Regions from separate parts of the Arthrobacter sp. 4R501 genome, predicted to be linked through region 3. Evidence: riboswitches for the same ligand, from Rfam matches in the RefSeq annotation. Region 3 holds a riboswitch; each other region holds the start of a gene.
The links. Region 3 has a riboswitch for cyclic di-AMP ahead of CXR02_RS03730 (LysM peptidoglycan-binding domain-containing protein). Riboswitches for the same ligand answer to the same signal wherever they lie in the genome.

Region 1: linked by a shared signal. The riboswitch ahead of CXR02_RS15655 (M23 family metallopeptidase) and the one ahead of CXR02_RS03730 (LysM peptidoglycan-binding domain-containing protein) in region 3 are both predicted to bind cyclic di-AMP.
Region 2: linked by a shared signal. The riboswitch ahead of CXR02_RS11145 (NlpC/P60 family protein) and the one ahead of CXR02_RS03730 (LysM peptidoglycan-binding domain-containing protein) in region 3 are both predicted to bind cyclic di-AMP.
Region 4: linked by a shared signal. The riboswitch ahead of CXR02_RS18345 (hypothetical protein) and the one ahead of CXR02_RS03730 (LysM peptidoglycan-binding domain-containing protein) in region 3 are both predicted to bind cyclic di-AMP.

What each region holds. Positions count from the first base shown of each region.
Region 1 is NZ_PJIW01000015.1:92,357-97,509, forward strand. Features, by position in the region: gene CXR02_RS15645 (C40 family peptidase) at 1-134, opposite strand, end outside; gene CXR02_RS15650 (C40 family peptidase) at 307-981, opposite strand; cyclic di-AMP (ydaO/yuaA leader) riboswitch at 1,052-1,214, opposite strand; gene CXR02_RS15655 (M23 family metallopeptidase) at 1,363-2,187, opposite strand; cyclic di-AMP (ydaO/yuaA leader) riboswitch at 2,191-2,434, opposite strand; gene CXR02_RS15660 (metal-dependent transcriptional regulator) at 2,564-3,259, opposite strand; gene serC (phosphoserine transaminase) at 3,537-4,667, shown strand; gene CXR02_RS15670 (MFS transporter) at 4,751-5,153, opposite strand, start outside.
Region 2 is NZ_PJIW01000009.1:155,795-160,947, reverse strand. Features, by position in the region: gene CXR02_RS22370 (hypothetical protein) at 1-439, shown strand, start outside; partial or broken gene CXR02_RS11150 (transposase) at 542-826, opposite strand; gene CXR02_RS11145 (NlpC/P60 family protein) at 1,112-1,861, opposite strand; cyclic di-AMP (ydaO/yuaA leader) riboswitch at 1,865-2,058, opposite strand; partial or broken gene CXR02_RS11140 (HAD-IC family P-type ATPase) at 2,194-2,650, shown strand; gene CXR02_RS11135 (hypothetical protein) at 2,721-3,179, shown strand; gene CXR02_RS11130 (DUF305 domain-containing protein) at 3,320-3,952, shown strand; gene CXR02_RS11125 (F510_1955 family glycosylhydrolase) at 4,032-4,916, shown strand; gene CXR02_RS11120 (hypothetical protein) at 4,975-5,153, shown strand, end outside.
Region 3 is NZ_PJIW01000003.1:158,173-163,325, reverse strand. Features, by position in the region: gene CXR02_RS03735 (YdiU family protein) at 1-1,454, shown strand, start outside; gene CXR02_RS03730 (LysM peptidoglycan-binding domain-containing protein) at 1,524-2,363, opposite strand; cyclic di-AMP (ydaO/yuaA leader) riboswitch at 2,367-2,539, opposite strand; gene CXR02_RS03725 (transglycosylase) at 2,752-4,044, shown strand; gene CXR02_RS03720 (cupin domain-containing protein) at 4,068-4,448, opposite strand; gene CXR02_RS03715 (TraR/DksA C4-type zinc finger protein) at 4,588-4,947, shown strand; gene CXR02_RS03710 (DNA alkylation repair protein) at 4,944-5,153, shown strand, end outside.
Region 4 is NZ_PJIW01000021.1:5,868-11,020, reverse strand. Features, by position in the region: gene CXR02_RS18355 (response regulator transcription factor) at 1-74, shown strand, start outside; gene CXR02_RS18350 (cell wall metabolism sensor histidine kinase WalK) at 82-1,635, shown strand; cyclic di-AMP (ydaO/yuaA leader) riboswitch at 1,711-1,887, shown strand; gene CXR02_RS18345 (hypothetical protein) at 1,893-2,621, shown strand; gene CXR02_RS18340 (HAD-IA family hydrolase) at 2,691-3,389, opposite strand; gene CXR02_RS18335 (VOC family protein) at 3,448-3,822, opposite strand; gene upp (uracil phosphoribosyltransferase) at 3,885-4,520, opposite strand; gene CXR02_RS18325 (phosphatase PAP2 family protein) at 4,563-5,153, opposite strand, start outside.

The DNA of each region.
Region 1 (5,153 bases), on a different contig from region 3:
GAAGCAGCAGCGATAACCGCAGCCTGACGGCCCATGCCGCCGGCGTTGTCGCCGACAGCCTTGGCAATGACAGCCAGCGAGTTGGTCTTGGCGACCTCGGCGCGGTGCCGTGCAACAGTTGCACGTGTAGTCATTAATTTTCTCTCTTTCGTTTTCCTCAGGACCGCGTGGGCAGCCCAAGGGCTTTGGACGCGCCGGCATCTTGGGGGTACGCCGGCACGCCCCGAACGGGGATTTAGCGAAGAGTTTCTCGTGAAGAAACGGTTCCGGCAGCGCAGGGCTGCAGGAACTACTGGACTGCAGGAACTACGGGGCCATCGTGAAGAACGCGGAGGAGCCCGTGGATGCCACCGAGTGGAGCAGCGTGCCCTGTGACGGATTCAGTGCGCTGATCATCATGCCGTTGCCGACGTAAATGCCAACGTGGGCGCCGCCATTCTGCATGACCAGGTCACCGGGGGCCGGTGTGGCCGTGGGCCGCATGGCTGTCCAGGCATTGGTGCGGGGAATGCTGATGCCAGCCTGGGCGTAGACCCACTGCGTGAAACCGGAGCAATCCCAGCCATTGGGAGTGGTGCCGCCCCAGAGGTAGGGGTTGCCGATACCGGTGTAGGCAAGTGCTGCCAGACCCGAAGCGTCGGCGGAGGAGACAGTGTCAGCGAGCTTGCTGGCCGCGGCCTCGGTTGCGGCAGCACCCTGAGCCCCGGTTTCGGAGGCCGTGGACTGCGCACGGACCGTCTCAACCTTCGGCGCCGGCGTCGTCTTGATGACGGGGCGTTCGAAGGAAACGGTAGCCGTAGGCGCGGCAGTTACGGCAAGCGCCGTCTGCGCGGAACCGGACTCGGTAGAGGCGGAAACGCCGGCGGTGGAATCCGCGGCGTTGGCCGGAAGCCCCATGCTCAGGATCAGACCTGATGCAGCTGCGATCACAGCAGCCTGGCGACCTACGGTCCCGGCATTGGCACTGACGGCCTTGGACACGGAGCCCAAGGGATTAGTGCGAACCGGTTGTGCGCGGTGACGCGCAGAAGTATGGCGTGAAGACACGAAGGTAGCCTCTCCCAATGCCTGCGAGGTGAGCTGTCGGATTCGGATGGGAGTCACCCGGCCGCGCTGCTTCACAGTGGAAGCTTTGCGACTTAACCCCAAGGCCTTCAGAATCGAAGACCAAAATTGGTTCCCCCGCCCCTGCCAGACGATGTCATGCGAACGGACCTTGAGCGGTGGCAGAGCTAGGCAATCCACTCAAGAACGTCAACTTCGGAAAAGTTGACGCGCTTTAGACGTTACAGGAGTTCCGAGCCAATGTCACATTCAGGTCACGGCACGTCGCCGCGATTCGAGAGTTGGCCATCATTTGGGTCAGAGCCAGCCGGTGGGGTCAACGACTTCGCCATTGATCTGGACCTCGAAGTGGAGGTGGCAGCCCGTGGACGCGCCCGTGGTGCCGCTGAGGGCAACCACGTCGCCGCGGCTGACCGTCTGGCCTACCTTGACGCTGGCGGAGGAGAGGTGGTTGTAGGTGGTTTCAAGGCCATTGCCGTGATCCACCACCACGCGGTTGCCACCGCCGTACTGGTGCCAGCCAACGAAGGTCACGGTGCCGCTGGCAGCGGCCATGACGGAGGTTCCGCACTGGGCCACGTAGTCCTGGCCGCGGTGAAAGTCGCCGGAGCCGCCGGTGATGGGACTGACCCGGAACCCGAAGGGTGAGGCCGTAACCAGCTGGGCCAGCGGCGGGCCAAGGCTTCCGGCAGAGGCGGCGCGGGTAATGGATCCCGCGGACTGGGCGCTCAACAGCTGCTTCAGCTTGCCGTCGGGATCACCCTGGGTCACTACGGACGAGCGGCTGAAATCAATTTGGGCGGCGGCTTCGGCGGTCACTTCGGGCTGCGGAGCAGCGGAGACGGCTAACGCAGCCTGGCCGGGTGCCGGAGTGGCCATCACGGGGCCGGTCACAGGAACCGTCACAGTGAGAGCCAGGCCTGTTGCTGCCAAGGCGATGCCGGCCTTCTGGCCGAGGCCACTGGCGGCGGCGAAATCCGTCATCTGCCGGAAGGGTCCCCGGCGGCGGCGGGCTTCCCGCTGTGGGTCGCGGGGCCTCTCCGCGCTGAAATCCTCGGCCACTCTGGGCGCCGAGGCGGGACCCACCGCGCGACGGCGGCCCCTGGAGTATTGCGTGGTCAAGAATGTTCCTCTCTGGGTAGCCTGCGAAGTTAGCTGTCGGATTCGGGTCAGAGAGTTCAAAGACCCGGTCCGCCGTGACAAGCACTTCGCGCAGAGATATCCCGTGAGGATCCTTCGCTGGAAGAGGCTTGCTGCTGACGGACTTAACCCCAAGGCAGTCTTACGACTGCCGGTTGTGGTTCCCCCGCCTCTGCCAGTTGGTGACTGATGCACCTGATCCGCTGGCAGAGCTCGGCTCCGGATCAGGTAACGCTTTTGTATCGACGCTGAGTTTCAACTATAGGTGATTAACTTGGACAGTAACAATTCCGTTATCTTTGCGGAACCTTGCGTCGCTGCGCTATGGAACGGCCACACGCGGCGGACCGCCTTCCCGTCAGCTGACGGAAACGAAGACGTGGGATGCCACTTCCGGGGGCAGCTCGAGCGCCCCTTCGATTCCCGGAACGCGCACCGAAATGTACTCCCCTACGCGCTCCAGGGACACCGTGGCACCGGGCCTGATCCCGCCTTCATCCAACTGGACCAGCAGCTCAGGTTCCACCTGGATGGGCTCAGCCAGCCGGCTGACTGTCACGTTCGACGCTGGTCCGTAGCCCTGCATCGCATCCAGGAGATTAATCACACCGGCGTCTGGGAGCGCGGGCGCCGGCCCGCCCAGGGCGGCCAGCCCGGGGATGGGGTTGCCGTACGGAGACTCGGTGGGGTGGTTGAGCAATTCGTAGATGCGCTGCTCTACGCGTTCGCTCATCACATGCTCCCAGCGGCACGCTTCATCGTGGACATAGGCCCAGTCCAGGCCAATCACATCCGCCAGGAGCCGTTCCGCGAGCCTGTGCTTGCGCATCACTTCCGTAGCGCGTTTCCGCCCGGCTTCCGTGAGCTCCAGGTGGCGGTCCCCGGAGACCACGACCAGTCCGTCGCGTTCCATCCGGCCGATGGTTTGGGACACCGTGGGACCGGAATGCCGCAGCCGTTCGGCGATGCGTGCGCGAAGAGCAACGATGTTCTCTTCCTCAAGCTCCAAAATGGTCCGAAGATACATCTCCGTAGTATCGATCAGATCCGTCATCCAGCTCAGCTCCTCGAGCGCAGTACCTTGCGTTGTCCCACCGTATCGCGTCCCGCTCAGCGGCGAGGTCCGCTAAAAAGCTTAGCCTATTTTGAATTTGTCTGGATAATGCCCGGGCGGAGACAAACAGTCTCATTGGCCGGACTATGACGGCCCCGGTTCCCCGCCCAATCGAGGGTTCAGGCAGAATAAGGGAGGTCCTTATGCAGTCACCGCCGACTACCGGCCACCCCACCGCCCGGACGTGAGCCACGTCCATGCCGAAATTGGAGCCCCCGTGAGCGAAACCAGCATCACTATTCCCGCCGACCTCCTGCCAAAGGATGGACGATTCGGCGCAGGACCCTCCAAGGTCAGGCCGGAGCAGCTCGAAGCGCTCTCAGCGGCGTCCAAGACCATCCTGGGCACCTCCCACCGCCAGGCTCCGGTCAAGAACCTCGTGGGCTCCGTCCGTGAAGGCCTCAGCCAGTTCTTCCGCGCCCCCGAAGGCTACGAAGTGGTCCTCGGCGTCGGTGGCTCCACCGCTTTCTGGGACGTCGCCAGCTTCGGCCTGGTGGAAAAGAAGGCCCAGCACCTGTCCTTCGGCGAGTTCGGCTCCAAATTCGCCTCAGCCACCAACAAGGCCCCGTTCCTGGACGCCTCCTCCATCATCAAGTCCGAGCCCGGCACGCGCCCGGTATCGGCCGCCGAGGCTGGCGTGGATGTCTACGCCTGGCCGCAGAACGAAACCTCCACGGGTGTCGCGGCTCCGGTCAAGCGCGTCGCGGGCGCCGACGCCGGTTCCCTGGTCCTGGTGGACGCCACCTCCGCAGCCGGCGGCCTGGACGTGGACGTCTCCGAGGCCGATGTCTACTACTTCGCCCCGCAGAAGAACTTCGCGTCCGACGGCGGCCTGTGGCTGGGGCTCTTCTCCCCCGCCGCGCTGGAACGCGCCGCCCGGGTCAAGGCCAGCGGCCGCTGGATCCCCGATTTCCTGGACCTCCAGACTGCCATCGACAACTCCAAGCTGAACCAGACGTACAACACGCCGTCGCTCTCCACCCTGGTGACCCTCGACGCGCAGGTGCAGTGGCTGAACGCCAACGGCGGCCTGGACTTCGCGTCCGCCCGCACCGCTGACTCCGCCGGCCGGATCTACTCCTGGGCCGAGGCCTCCGAGTACGCGACCCCGTTTGTGGCCAAAGCGGAGGACCGTTCCAACGTCATCGCCACCATCGACTTCGACGACTCGATCGACGCCGCCGCGATCGCCAAGGTCCTGCGCGCCAACGGCATCGTGGACACCGAGCCGTACCGCAAGCTGGGCCGCAACCAGCTCCGGATCGCCACATTTGTGGCCATCGAGCCGGCCGACGTCTCCGCGCTGCTGGCAAGCATCGACTACGTGGTGGGCGAGCTGCGCAAGTAGCGCACCCGCGCGAACGGACACTTGGGGCCCAGATACCGGGGCCCAAGTGTCCGTTCGCACTGTTTTTGTGGTGACGCCAGTTGTCAGTGTCCGGCGGCGTCGTCCGGGTTTTCGTCCCGGGCGGCGCCGTTTGCGTTGTCCCCCGGTTGTTGGCCGCCCAGGTGGGAGACGACGCCGAAGTAGCGCAGGCCGCGGGCGCGCCGGTTGAAGGTGAGCCGGAGCTGCTGGGCACGAATGATCCAGATCATTCCGATCACGGCGGCGATGATCCCGGAGGCGGCCGCAACGGAAAGCGACCACCGGGGGCCGGCGACGTTGGCCACCCATCCCACCAACGGGGCGCCGATGGGTGTGCCGCCCATAAAGATGGCCATGTACAGGGCCATGACCCTGCCCCGCATCACGGGATCGGTGGTGGTCTGGACGTAGCCGTTGGCACTGGTCATCATGGTGATAGCGAACAGGCCCACCGGCACCAGCGCCACG
Region 2 (5,153 bases), on a different contig from region 3:
CACCATCGTCAACGAGTTCGTGCTCGTCGATGAGCGCCCGCGGCTGAGCCGGGCCATCTCGCTCGTAGCGTTCTCGCTCCTGCTCTCCTTCGGCGTCGGCCTGGTCGGCGGCGGCATCCAGCACTTCGAACAGTTCCCCGAGCGCAGCGCCTGGATGACTCCGATCGGCCTGCTGATGTCGTATGTCGCGTTCATCGCCAAGGACGCCAAGGGCGGCCTGCGCCACCTGGTCAGCCCGTTTGCCGCAGGTGTCGTGTTGGTCGCCGCGCTGACGTGGTTCGGCATGTCCGCCCTCGCAACCACCGTCGACTCCGAGAGTCACAGCCACGACTCCACGCCGGCACCGTCGCAGGCACCCGCGGAAGACCCCACCCTCGCCAAGCCGACGGACGCCCCCGCAGCGCCCGCACCCGACACCCACACGTCGCACAGCCACTAACCCGAAGCCCGGCATGCTCAACCGCACATCGTGCGCTCCTATTCCGGGTAGGGGTCTGTCCCGGCAATGTGGGATGGGGCCGGTTCCGCCGGTGGCGTAAAGGGAGTTGAGTTGGCGGTAGAGGATTCGGGCGATGTAGCGCTTGAGGGATCTGCGGATTTCGCGGTAGCTACGGCCTTCTTGGTTGCGTTTGGCGACGTAGTCCCTTGTTCCGGGGTCATGAGTCATCCGGGTCATGGTGATGGTGTGCAAGGCTCGGTTGAGGCGCCTATCACCACCCCGGTTGAGCCTGTGCCGAACAGTGTTACCGCTTGAGGCTGGCAAGGGATTCACCCCTGCCAGTGAGGCGAAGGCAGCTTCGCTACGAACCCTTCCTGGATGCGACCAATGGATCGACCCGGAGTGAGGTCCTTTCGACTTCGCATTCATCCACTCGAAGTCAAAATCCCACACAAGTAACGTGCCATGTGGAAGGTCCGTCGGTTTCCCCCAAAGTATCGGCGGACCTTCTTTACGTCCCACTCCCCGGACCCCTGACAACTAGGGGCAGAGCCTTCATCCCACACCTCTTCAAATTTGTAGAGGCGTGGTGCAAGGTTCGGCGGGGGCACGCTAAAGGCCGGTGATTCAATGCCCCCAAGGCATGGAATCACCGGCCTTCAGTGGTCTGACTTAGCCTGCACGGACGAAGGTGACAGCACCCTTCGCTGTCATCCACGTCAGAGGGTGGACTGCTGTTTCGTTTTTGCCGTTCAGGCCGGAGCTAAGCACCTGGCCGTTGCCAACGTAGATACCGACGTGTCCAGGCTGCATCACCATGTCACCGGGCTGGGGATCGGTAACGACAGTGCCGTAGTTCATGAATTGCATCGGACCGAGGTCCCCAACGGGGATGCCGGCAGCATTGAGGGCGTTTTCCACCAGTCGTGTGCAGTCCTGGATCATGCCGATCTGGGCGTAGGCGGAGGAGACCATCGTGGCATTGACTCCACCTGCTGCCGGAGCGGCTGCGGGGGCAGCTGCCGGGGCGACGGTGATCTGGGCCTTGGCCGGCGCTGCAGCCACAGTTGCCTTAGGGGTCTCAACGGCAACAGGCTTGGGTGCTTCCACTACAGGCGCCGGTGTCGTAACAACGGCAGGACGCTCGTAGGAGATCTGGACTGTGGCGTCTGCGCTGAGCGGAGCCTGTACCTGACCCACGAGCTCCATGGTCGAGGTCGGCTCCGCATCACGCTGGGCCGGGGTGTCTGCTGCCTGGGCGGCAACGCCACTGGTCAAAACGAGGCCCGAGGCTGCTGCGATGACGGCCGCCTGGCGACCCACACCGCCGGCGTTATCAGCAACGGATTTGGACAGCACTGCAAGGGCGCTGGTCTGGACGGGGACCGCGCGGCGGCGGCCGTGAGCTTTGCGAATGGACATGAAAGGACCTCTCCCACTGCCTGCGAGGTTAGCTGTCGGATTCGGATGGGAGACACCCGGCCGTGGTAGTGCACGGATGCACCAGGCACGGCTTCACCCCAAGGCCTGCCGGAAGCGGGCCGTCGTTGGGTTCCCCGTCTCTGCCAGACGAATTTTGCGAACGGATCCCGGGCGGCGGCAGAGTTAGGCAATCTGCTCGGGAGTGCCGCATTCGGAGAAACCGGCACGCTGTCGACCGTACTTGATACGCCAAGGATTGTCACATTTGCATAACGGGGGCTAGTAAGTAACCTGCCTTTCTCTTGCTTGATATACCCCCTGGGGTATGCCGCCTGCACATCGACGAAGTTTTCGCCGAAGTGCTCCCGGCGGACAAGGACAAGAAAGTAGCCGAACTCCAAGCCCGCGGCATGAAGGTGGCCATGGTCGGCGACGGCGTCAACGACTCCCCGGCCCCTGGCCAGGGCAGAAGTGGGCATCGCCATCGGAGCAGGCACTGACGTTGCCATGGAATCCGCCGGAGTTGTCCTGGCCGGGAACGATCCACGGGCTGTGCTCTCGATGGTGGATCTGTCCCGGGCCAGCTACGGCAAAATGTGGCAGAACCTCATCTGGGCCACCGGTTACAACATCCTCGCCATCCCGCTGGCCGCCGGTGTCCTGGCGTTCGCCGGAGTGGCGCTCTCCCCCGCAGCAGCCGCCGTCCTGATGTCCGTGTCCACCATCGTGGTCGCCTTGAACGCCCAACTGCTGCGGCGGATGAAACTCAATCCGTCCCAGGCACGTTGATCAAAGCGGCAGGGTAAACCCCGACCGGTACCCTTGAATCAAGAAGTCCCGCACGGAAGGAGGAAATGTCGTGTCTGCACCCCGACCCGGCCTACTCACCACCCTCCTCCTCCGGGCAGGGCTCCTCACGGCGACACTGGCCATCCTGGCCGGGATCTTTGGCATGCACATCATGACCGGGGCCCACAGCATGCCCGCTGACGCAGCAGAGACAGGGACGGCAATGGCTGCGCAGATGCACAGCTCCCCCGCCCACCACCCCGGACATGGGCCAGCCAATTTCTCTTCGGAGGAAACAGCTGTTGTGGCCGGAGCCTCCCAGTGTGCCGATCCTCACACGTGCCCCGCCATGTCATCGATGGACGCAGTCTGCGTCCTGTCTCCCGGAAACACTCCTCTGTCCGCACCGCCGCCGGGCACGGCCCCTTTCCCGGCCTGTGACCTCGTCGATGCGGCCGCGGCCAGCACCGGCTATTCATACCTGCCGGGCAGCCCCTCACCCTGCGAACTCTGCATCAGCCGGACGTAAAGCTTCCCCTTGCGCTGTGTACTGCCCGGCGCATCGACCAGCCACTCAGGCGTGCCGCCGGGCCGGCCATTTCCGCCACCGTCCGCCCACGCCCTCAGCAACCGCGCAAGACGCCGATTCAATTTTGAGGACTGATTTTCATGAAAAAAACCCTGACCATTTCCGCTGCCGTCATCGCCGCAGCCATCGCCCTGACCGGATGCTCCTCCCCCGATGCGAGCCCCGGCAGTTCTGACGGGGGCAGCATGCCCGGCATGAACCACGGCAGTTCCGGGATGTCATCCAGCTCGGCTCCCGCAGCTTCCGCGGAGTTCAACGACGCTGACACGATGTTCGCGCAGATGATGATCCCGCACCACGCCCAAGCCGTGGAAATGAGTGACATCATGCTCAAGAAGGAAGGCATCCCGGCTGAAGTGACTGACCTGGCCACCAAGATCAAAGCAGCCCAGGGACCCGAGATCGAGAAGATGACCGGATGGCTCCAAAGCTGGGGCCAACCGACCGAGGCGCCCACTGGCATGGCCCCCGGCCACAGCATGTCCGGCATGATGGGCGAAGATGATATGAGCAAGCTCGAGGCCGCACAGGGCACCGAGGCAGCCCGACTGTTCCTGACCCAGATGATCGCCCACCACGAGGGCGCGGTCGCGATGGCCAAGACCGAAACAACCGACGGCAAAAACACTGACGCGATCCAGCTCAGCAAGGACATTGTGACCTCACAGGAAGCCGAAATCCAGGAAATGAAGGACCTGCTGGCCACTCTCTAGCCAGTTACCAGGCGCCGGCCCTGAACTGGGTCGGCACCTGCCTGCACCTCTTTTTCATCCTTCAATACTGGAGTCTCCAATGTCCTTCCCTTCCTCCTCCCATATCCGGGCCGCAGTGTTCACAGCGGCCACGGCAGGGCTTGTCCTCACCCTCACGGCCTGCGTCCCCGAATCCGCGCCTGCCAGACCGATGCCGAGCAGCCCAAGCAATTCCAATGCCCTTCCCAGCAGCCACGTTCACGGCCTGAGCGTGAACCGCGAGACAGACCAGGTGCTGATGGCTACCCACGAGGGCCTGTTCGATGTCACCAGGGAGCCCGCGGCCAAAATCGGTGACACCAATGACCTGATGGGCTTCACGGCCGGGGCGGACCAGGACCTGTTTTACGCCTCGGGCCACCCCGGGGCAGCCTCGGACCTGCCCAACCCCATGGGCCTGATCAGGTCAACCGACGGCGGCAAGACCTGGGAACAGCTCTCGCGCCAGGGCGAATCCGATTTCCACGCCCTCACGTCGGCCAAGTCCGGCATCGTCGCGTTCGACGGGACACTGCGCCGAACCCCGGACGGGAAGACCTGGTCCGTTGTCGCCGCCAGATTCGTTCCGGCTGCCCTGGCCGCGCATCCCGACAGTGACACTGTCCTCGCCACCACCCGCGAGGGTGTGCAGCGCTCAACCGACGGCGGCGACACCTGGGCCCTGAACCCGGCCGCTCCGGTGATCCAGTTCGTGACTTTCGCCAGCGCCTCCGAAGCCATCGGCGTGGAACCCAACGGTTCCGTCCACTCTTCGGCCGACGGCGGGCAAACATGGTCCCGGACAGGCCGGATCGAGGGGCAGGTCCATGCGATAGCGGCCGTGGAAGGCTCGGATGGGAAACCTTGGATCTGGGCAGCCACGGTCGACGGCCTGGTCGTCTCCACCGACGGCGGAGCCACTTTCAGGCCCTCGGACGCCGCCTGAGCTGACGGCATGGGCAGATTCCTTTTGCATCGACAACCCAGAAGCCGGACCCTAATCCATGGAGGCTGACGAAAGTATCTGGCGTACGGACGCTGCGACGCTACGCGACGTGGTGCTGGACCCGAACGCGATGGAGGCCCGCCTCGGCGGCTGCACCGAGCTGGAACGCGTGTGGGTCCTTTCCCTTCTGGGACGCCATGAAGAAGCGGTCATCGAGGGCCAGGCGCTGCTGGCCGC
Region 3 (5,153 bases):
CAATCCCACTAACGCTCACCTTCGGCGGGCGTTTCGCCCGCGAACTCGGGGAGCTGGCGGTTCCCTGGCAGGCGGAGGAAGCACCTGACCCGCAGCTGCTGGTCCTGAACGAGCCGTTGGCCACCGAGCTGGGCTTCGACGCGTCCTGGCTGCGGACGCCCGAGGGGACGCGGCTGCTCATCGGCAACCAGATTCCTGACGGTGCCACACCGGTGGCCCAGGCCTATGCCGGTCACCAGTTCGGCGGCTACTCACCCCTGCTCGGCGACGGGCGGGCCCTCCTGCTGGGGGAGGTCGCGGACATCCACGGGCAGCTTCGGGACATCCACCTCAAGGGCTCCGGCCGGACACCGTTCGCCCGCGCGGGTGACGGTCTCGCCGTCGTCGGTCCCATGCTGCGCGAGTACATCGTCAGCGAAGCCATGCACGCCATGGCCATCCCCACCACGAGGTCCCTCGCCGTGGTGGCCACGGGCCGGCCCGTCCGCCGCGAAACCATGCTGCCCGGGGCCGTGCTCACCCGGGTGGCCAGCAGCCACCTGCGGGTCGGCAGCTTCCAGTTCGCCCGCGTCAACGGCGAGACGGACCTTCTGCGCCGTCTGGCGGATCATGCCATCAGCCGCCATTACCCGGACGCGGCGCTCGCCGACAAGCCCTATCTCGCGTTCTTCGAGGCGGTCATAGCCGCGCAGGCGTCCCTGGTGGCGCAATGGATGCTGGTGGGCTTCGTCCATGGCGTGATGAACACCGACAACATGGCCATCTCCGGCGAGACCATCGACTACGGTCCCTGTGCGTTTATGGATGCCTTCAACCCCGGCGCGGTCTACAGCTCCATCGACGCGGACGGACGCTACGCCTACGCCAACCAGCCGGTCATCGCCGAATGGAACCTCACCCGGCTCGCCGAAGCACTCCTGCCCCTGTTCCATGAAGACCAGGACCAGGCCGTGGCGCTCGCCGTTGAATCCCTCGGCAACTTCCGCGCTCTCTACAGCGCGGCCTGGTCAGCAGGCATGAAAGCCAAACTTGGGCTGCGACCGGACACGCACGACGACGTCGCGTCGCCCCTGGTGGACGGCGTGCTGGGCCTGCTTCAGGCAGGCCAGGTGGATTACACGTCCTTCTTCCGGAGCCTCGGCTCGGCAGCCCGCGGTACGCCGGAAACTGCGCGGTCCACGTTTGCGGACCCGGAAGCCTTCGACGCCTGGGCGGCACAGTGGCTGGCCCTGGCGCCGGACGCGGACCTGATGGAGCGGGTCAACCCCGTCTACATCCCCAGGAACCACCTGGTTGAAGAGGCCCTTGACACTGCTATCGCCGGCGACCTGGACCCATTCAACCGGTTGGTGGACGTCCTGGCCGATCCGTACACGCAGCGCCCCGGGCTGGAACGCTACGCCGGCCCCGCCCCTGAAGACTTCGGGAGCTATCGGACCTTCTGCGGGACCTGAGAGAACACCAGGGATGGACGACGGCGGCGCGGGGCTGGGTGCCGCCCGCCGCCGTCGAGCATGGTCGGATCACGCTACGCGGACGAAGGACGCTCCGGCGAGCCAGCTGATGGAGTGCACTTCGGTTTTGTAACCGTCCACCCCGCCACTGACAACCTGGCCGTTGCCGGCGTAGACGCCCACATGGCCGGCCGTGATGACCAGGTCCCCTGCGGCCGGTGTGCCCACCACCGGGCCGTACTGGAAGAACTGGCCGGGAGCCAGGTCACCCACGCTCTTACCCACCGAGCGCAGCGCCTTCTCCACCATGGCGGTGCAGTCCTGCTGGATGCCGAGCTGGGAGTTGGCGGAAGCCAGGATGGCCGCGCCGAGCGAGCCGGCCGGAGCCTGGGCCGCCGGTGCGGACGTTGAGGCCAGCCTTATGCCGGTGTTGGTGGGGGAAGCCGGCGCCGCCGCGGGAGCCGGTGCGGTGTAGCCGGCGCCGGGGATCCGGATCTGGTCGCCGGGGTAGATGATGCTGGTCAGCGAGAGTCCGTTGGCGGCAAGGACGTCGTTGAGCGGGACGCCGTTGGCGGCGGAAATCTGGCCCAGTGTGTCACCCGAAACGACTGTGTGGACGTTGGCCGCGGCGGTGGCTGCTGCAGCGGAAGTCGAAGCAACAGCGGCCGGAGCCGCTGCCGCCGCACTGGTCTGGACCTGAGTGTTGGCAGTCCCGGAGTTGTCCGGGCCGTGGACGCCGGCCTGAGCCGGGACGCCAATGCTGAACAGCAGGCCGGATGCAGCAACAGCCACCAGGGCCGGCCGGCCAAACGTCAGGGGGTGTGTTTTGGCCGCAGTGGACAGGCCAACTAGGACGGTAGAGCGGGCAGGAACCGCACGAAGGCGTGCGGCAGCGGAATTCTTGGACACGGTTGATCGCCTCTCCCATGCCTGCGGGGTGAGCTGTCGGGTTCGGGTCGGAGATACCCGGCCGGTAGCGCCGCCGCACGGGACGGAGCGATACCGACTTAACCCCCGAGGCTTCGAAAAGCCGTGGAAACGTGGGTCCCCCGTCCCTGCCAGCTGGAAAGCGACTGGATCCCGGTCAGCGGCAGGGCTCGGCATACTGGCGGGAATGTCCCGGCTTGAGCCGGGCCACCGTTTGACCATAACTTCCAGTTATCAGCAATGTCACATTCCGGTAACGGAATGTAGGCGTGAAATCCACCCGCGCTTCATCTCGGATTCCCTCCCTCCTCGGTAACGATGTTGCAGGTCAGGCCCCGTAATCCGTATATGCCCGGTAAGCTCACCAACTATGTCCCGGATTGTTCAAAAAATGCGGCTGCCCGCCCTCGCCGGCCTGCTGGCGGTCGCCCTGGTGGGGTCGGCTGCGCTGCTTCCCTCGCATGCCGCCGACGACGCGCCGCCCGGCGGGTATCCCTCGTGGCAAGACGTGCAGAACGCCAAGAAGAGCGAGGCCGGCAAAGCGGCAGAAGTCACCAGGATCAATGGGCTGCTGGGCGGACTCCAGGCTGAAGCAGAGGCGCTGGGCAATGCGGCCGTAACGTCCGCCGCGGAGTACGCCAAGGCCGAAGCGGCACTTCAGGCCGCCACTTCCACTGTGGACGCACTCACGGCCCAGACTGCACGCGCCGCGGCCGAACTGGGACAGTACAAGAAGGAAATCGGTGCTCTGGCGGCCCAGTCGTACAAGACCGGTGGAACCAACATGGGTTTCTTCGTTGCCCTCGACGCCGTGCAGAACAACAGCATCCACGGCCTGAATATCGTCCAGATCGTCAGCGATAAGACTGCGGCCCTGGTCAACAAATCTGCAGGCGCCGAACGCATTTCCCGTGCCCTGGCCGATCAGGAGCAGGCGGCCAGGGCCGAGCGCGAGCGCCTGTCCGGCGAGGCCAGAACCAAGCTCGACGCCGCCCAATCCGCCCAGCAGGCCATGTCCCGGCAGATCGCGGAGCAGCAGGAGCACGGCCAGGAACTGACCGCGCAGCTGGCCTCCCTCAAAGGCACCACGGCTGCCGTGGAGGGGGATTTCCGGCAGGGCCAGGTGGCCTTGGCCGCGTATGAAACGGCGCAGGCCGCCAAGCGGGCCGCGGCGCAGGAACAGGCACGCCAACAGGCGGAGGCGGCAGCCAAGGCGGCGGCCCTTGCCGCTGCGCAGAAACCGGCTCCGGCCCCACCTGCTGTACCGGGCGTGCCCGCCCCGCCTCCGGTGCCGAGCCCGACGCCGGTCCCGCCGCCCGTCGTCGTCGTGCCTTCCGTTCCGGGAGGCGCTGTCAACGACCCCGCGGGCGCCAAGAACTACGCAGCCGGGCAGCTCGGCGCCTACGGCTGGAGCCAGGACCAGTTTCCGTGCCTGGCGTCGCTGTGGACCAAGGAGTCCAACTGGCTGACCACTGCCACCAACCCGTACTCGGGCGCATACGGGATCGCCCAGTCGCTGCCGGCCAGCAAGTATGCCAGCGCCGGCAGCGACTGGCTCACGAGCTACCGGACCCAGGTCAATTGGGGACTGTCCTATATAGCGGACCGCTACGGGTCACCGTGCGGCGCGTGGAACCATTCCGTGGCCAATAACTGGTACTGACCTGCCGGGGGAGGGCAGCCGGGTCATGTTCCTGGGGCCTTGGCGAATTCCGCGGCGCTGAAGAATTCAATGCCGACGAAGGCTTCGTCGCCGTCCACCCAGGCGTCATGCCCGGGTGGAATGGTGTACGAATCGCCGGCGCTGATGCTGATCCGGTTGCCACCGGTGGTCTCGACGTTGAGGGCACCGGAAACGCAGTATCCGACGTGGTTGTTCTGGCAGGACTCGGTCTGGACCACCGGCTTGATGCAGTCCGACCAGCGCCAGCCGGGACTGAACGTCATCCGGCCGACCGTGTAGCCGCCCAGGTTGACGACATCCACTTCGGTTTTCTCCGGTCGGCGCTTCTCATCCGGTGTGTTGTGGGACTTGACTGCCAGTTCTGTGACGATGTTTGTAGGCATGACACGCAGACTTTCTCTGTTGGTTTTGTGTCAGGCAGCTTTCTGTCCCTGGCTGCCAGACCGCATCTGAGGCGCTTACGCTTGCCAGCATCCTCCCGCCGGCGGCGCTTGTCGAGACCCAAACCACTAGGCTTTTCCCATGCCCGATTTTGAACGGTTCCGGGTCCTGCTGGAAGAAGAGCGCGCCCGGAAACTCGAGCTGCTCCCCGCGCTCCGTGCGGACATCTCCTCGGCGAACGCCGCACGCCAGGATTCCAACGTGGATGACGAACACGACCCCGAGGGTTCCACCATTGCGTTCGAGCTGTCGCAGGCCTCGGCGCTCCTGAAGCAGAGCAGTGCGGGACTTGACCAGGTGGATGCGGCCCTAGCACGGATTGCGGCGGGCACCTACGGTACATGCGCCGTGTGCGGGGATCCCATTGCGGAGGGGCGGCTCGAAGCCCGTCCGTCGACGCCGTTCTGCATCCTCCACGCGGCCACCGGGAGGTGGCTGTGAACGGGCGCGTGCAGGACGCTGCCGGCTTCATCGATGCCACCCTGCAGAATGAGGGCGCCTGGTACCGGGCGGAGGACGTGGAGGCCCGGGTGGGCGGGGTCCTGGGTTCCTACGGATCGTCAGTGGGAGCCGTACGCGGCACCGTCCGCGACGCCAGCAGGAAGTTCAAGGATCTTGGCCACGATGAGGTGACCGCTTTGGCATCC
Region 4 (5,153 bases), on a different contig from region 3:
AAGTGGAAGCAGTGCACCCGCCCATGATCCATACCGTGCGGGGCGCCGGCTACGTCATCAAACCGGCTGACTAGCAGCTCCATGTCCTCGCCGCGAGCAACCCCAGCACCAGCCCGGAGCTGGCTGAAACCGGACACCTGGCATCTGCGCACGCGCCTGATCCTGTTGGCCATGGCCCTGCTGGTGGCCATCTGCGGAGCCGTGGGGCTGTTCAGTTACGCCTCCATGGACTCGTTTCTCACCGGGCAACTGGATGAACAGCTGAGCCAGGCCGCCAAACGCTCGAACGATCCGGGCCGCCCGCCCCTGGGCGGATTCAACGGCAGGCCGGACCCGCTTGACTCCCGCGGGCAAAGTGTCGGAACGCTGAATGCACGGATCCTGGACGGCCAGATCCCCAGTGGCGGCTTCCTGGACTCGGACACCACACGCCTACCCCTCGACGCCGAAGACAAGCAGACCCTGCTGGCGCTGACGCAGAACGGCCTTCCCGTGAACCGCTCGCTGTCCAACGGGGATTACCGAATTGTGGCCGTGCAAACCGGCTACGGCGATGTCCTTGTCACGGGCCTTCCGCTCGCCGCCAAGGAGAGCACGCTGGCATCGCTGGTGTGGACCTTTGTTTTTGTCTCCCTGGGCGGGCTGGCACTGATCGGACTGGCAGGAACCGTGCTGATCCGGCGCACCATGAAGCCGCTGGAGCAGCTTTCCGAGGTGGCAACCCGGGTGGCTCGGCTCCGGCTGGACGCGGGCGAGGTGGCACTCGCGGTGCGCGTCCCGCCGTCGAACTCCAACCCCGGCACCGAGGTGGGCAGCGTGGGGCACGCCCTCAACCTCATGCTGGACAACGTCGCCAACGCGCTGGAAGCCAGGCAGAAGAGCGAGACCAAGGTGCGGCAGTTCGTTGCCGACGCTTCCCATGAGCTGCGCACCCCGCTGACCGCCATCCGCGGGTACACGGAGCTGATGCGCATGACCGAGAGCTTCACGCCCGACGGCCGGAAATCCCTGGCCCGGGTCCAAAGCCAGTCCGAACGCATGACCACCCTGGTGGAGGATCTGCTCCTGCTCGCCCGGCTCGATGAGGGCCAGCCCCTGAAGCTCAGCGAGGTTGACCTCACACAACTCGTGATCGAAACCGTCAGTGACGAGAAAGTCATCGCCCCGGACCACCACTGGCGCCTTGAACTGCCCGACGAGCCGCTCGCCGTCACCGGAGATGCATCCCAACTGCGTCAGGTGCTTGTCAACCTGCTCTCCAATGCCCGCAAGCACACGCCGCCGGGAACCACCGTGGTCACCGCTGTCAGGAAGTCTGCCAATGGCGGCGCAGCGGTGACGGTAACGGACGACGGCGGGGGCATCCCTGCGGAATTCGTGGACCACGTTTTCTCCCGGTTTGCCCGCGCAGACGCGGCGCGCAAGGGTACAGCGCCGGCCTCGGGCGCCGGGGCGTCCGAAGGCACCAGCGGCCTGGGCCTGGCCATTGTCCAGTCGATCATGGAGGCCCATGGCGGGAGCGTGGAAGTGACATCACGGGCCGGACGGACGGAGTTCGCATTGCTCTTCCCTGCCGGCGCGCTGGCGCGACCCACTGAGGCCCGAGCGCAGCAAGGCGACACACCATCGTCGTGATTCCCGTTACCAAAATGTGACTTAAGGTTCCAGCTCCTGTAGCGTCGATGAGGTGCGGTTCCCGTTGGGCCGCATATCCGGATGACGCCAAGCTCTGCCGCTTCCCGGATTCCGTTTTCAGAGGCAGAGGCGGGGGACCCACCGTCCCGGGCACGAAGTGCCCTTTGGGGTTAAGCCAACACGTGATTGCGCCGTGTGGCCGGATGCCCTCATCCGAACCCGACAGCTAACTCCGCAGGTGTGAGAGGCGATCCATCATGTCTGAATTCAAGGTACAAACGCGCCCGCAGGGCGACACAAAGTCCCACAGCCACCGCAAGCAGACGCGCTTCGGTGCAGCTATGTCCCCATTGTCCAAGGCGGCCCGGATTCCCTCCGTGGGCCAGCGCGTCGCGGTGTTCGCGACGGCGTGCGCCCTGCTGGTCGGCGTCAGCGCCGCGGCACACGCTTCCGAGTCTGCGTCGCTTGCGGCCAGCGCGGACCAGGCCGCCGAAGAAGCCAGCGCCCAGTCGAAGCTGAGCTTCGAGGCAGCCGAGATCCAGCCCCCGGCCTCCCCGGAAGCTGCGCCGGCCGAGATCAACGTGGCGCCCCAGGCCGCCGAACCGGCACCTGCCCCGGTCCCGGAGCCCGCTCCGGCTCCGGCCCCGGAACCTGCGCCCGCGCCTGTTGTGGCCGTCAACGACCCCGCAGGAGCGCAGGCCTACGCTGCCGGCCAACTGGCGACGTACGGCTGGTCCGCTGACCAGATGCAGTGCCTGCAGACGCTGTGGACCAAGGAATCCGAATGGACCACCACGGCCACCAACGCCAGCAGCGGCGCGTACGGCATCGTCCAGTCGTTGCCCGCTGAGAAGATGGCGAGCGCCGGCGCGGACTACGTCACCAACTACCGCACGCAGATCAACTGGGGCCTGAACTACATCCAGGAGCGCTACCAGTCACCGTGCGGGGCGCTGAACTTCCACCTGTCGCACAACTGGTACTAGCCGACTGAGCGGCGCCGGCGGCCGGCGTCGCTGACCTGCGCCGGCGGATTACGAAGGTGATCCGCCGGGTCAAAGCCGGAAAGAAATGAGCTGCCGTCCCGCGGCGTCCGTTTCCACGGAGGCGGTTACGGCGCGGTAATCCGCGATATGCAGCACGCCCGCCGGCAATTCGCCCGCATACGGACCCACGGCCACCGTCCGGATACCCGCACCAACGCCTGCCGCGATTCCGGCGGGCGCATCCTCGAACACCACGGCGTCATCCGGTTCCACGCCGAGCAGCCCGGCGGCCATCAGATAGCCTTCCGGGTGCGGCTTGCCCCGTGTGACCAGGTCCGCCGTCACGGCCGTGGCCAGCATGTCCAGCCCCGCAGCGTCCATGCGGATGTCCGCCAGGGTCCTGTCCGCTGAAGTCACCAGCGCCACTGCCTGGGCCGGGAGACTGCGAAGCAGTTCGGCAGCCCCCGGCAACGCGACGATACCGGCCGTCCGCACCCGTTCCATCGCGCCCAGTTCCTCGGTGAGGGCCGCGACGTCCGCTCCCGCCGGCGCGAAACGGCGTACGGTATCGGCAGCCTGGACGCCGTGCGAAGTGCGCAGGATTTCGGCGATGTCCAGGCCGTACCGGGCCGCGAATTCTCCCCAGACCTCCTCCACTACTGCCGTGGAGTCCACCAGCGTGCCGTCCATATCGAAAAGGACGGCCCGGCAGGTCAGTGTTCGTGCGGCGGCAGGTGCTCGTGTGGCGGCAGGTCTGGGGATGTCCATGCTGCCTATTTTGCCTTAGGCGTTACCGGCTTAGGCGTCGCGACCCCAGGCGCCGCCCTTAGGCGTCACGGCCCGGGATGTACTGCACCGCCCACTTGTTTCCGTCGGGATCCGCGAAGTAGACGAAGTGCCCCCAGTCCTGCACGTCAATGTCGCTGACGTCCACACCGTTACCCTTGAGGTGGGCGTGGGCAGCCTGGATGTCGCTGACCACCATCTGCAGGCTTGGGGCCGTACCCGGAGGGGCGTCATTGAGGCCCTCGCCAATACAAATGGAGCAGGCGGATCCCGGCGGGGTCAGCTGGACGAAGCGAATGCCATCCATGGGCCGCTCGTCGAAATCCGGGTTGAAGCCAACTTTGTTGACGTAGAAATCCTTGGCGCGGTCCACGTCGGATACGGGCACAAAGACGAGTTCAAGTTTCCAGTCCATGCGCCACAGGCTAACGGCGGCGGTGGGAAAGCGGAAGACCTGAAATCCGAAGCAGCCTCGAATCAGCCGGCGATGCCGTACAGGCGGTCGCCGGCGTCGCCGAGCCCGGGAACGATGTAGGACTTCTCGTCGAGCCGTTCATCAATGGAGGCCAGCACGATGGTCACGTTGGCCTCGGAAAGTTCCTCTTCGAGCTTGGCCAGGCCTTCCGGCGCGGCCAGGAGGCAAATGCACGTGACGTCGGAGGCGCCGCGCTTGAACAGGAACTTGATGGCTTCGCGCAGGGTTCCGCCGGTGGCAAGCATGGGATCCAGCACAAAGATCTGCCGGTCCGTCAGGTCCTCCGGGAGCCGCTCCGCGTAGGTGATGATGTCCAGGGTTTCTTCGTCGCGGGCCATGCCCAGGAAGCCCACCTCAGCGGTGGGGACCAGCTTGGTCATGCCCTCAAGCATGCCGAGCCCGGCGCGCAGGATGGGGACCACCAGGGGCGTGGGCTTGGTGAATGCGGTGCCTACTGTAGTGCTGACCGGCGTCTCGATGGTGACCGGCTGGGTGCGGACCTCGCGGGTGGCTTCGTAGGCCAGGAGGGTCACCAGCTCTTCCGTCAGCTGCCGGAAGACCGGTGACGGAGTGTTCTTGTCCCGCAGGACGGTGAGCTTATGGGCGACCAGCGGGTGGTCCACAACGAGAGTGCGCATGCGTCAAAACTATCACCCGCGCGGAGGGCCCCCGGCCGGGAATCAGCTCGACGGATCATCCCGCAGGGCGGGGTGTTCGAACGTGGGTGCCGGGCCCGCGTGCTCGCGTTTCCGCAGCACGTGGAACAGCCGGTGCGCAAGGATCACCATACCCACCCAGGCAAGGCCCAGGAACCATCCGGCCATCACATCCGTCAGCCAGTGGTGGCCCAGGAACACCCGGCTCAGGCCCATCGCGATGATGAAGATCACCCCGGCGGTAATGGAAGTGATGCGCGCCCACAGCATTTCGAACTGGAGGCACATGACGTACACCAGGACACCGATCACCACCGTCGTATTCAGCGTGTGGCCGCTGGGGAAGGACGGCGAAGTCTCGTACGGCGGGACAGCTTCGGCGTGGTCCGGGCGGGTGCGGCCCACGAGCCGCTTGCCCACCGTGGTGGCCAGCGTGGAGACAGCCGCGGCGCCGCCCACCAGGACGATGGGCCGCCAGGTCCGGCTCAGGAACGTGAGCCAGGCTGTCAGGATGCTGGCTAGGATGGGCATGCCGATGCCCCCGCCGATGTTGGTGAAAGCCGTCACCCCGGCATCCAGCGCGGGGTTCCGAAGGCCCTGGGACAGCTCCAGCGC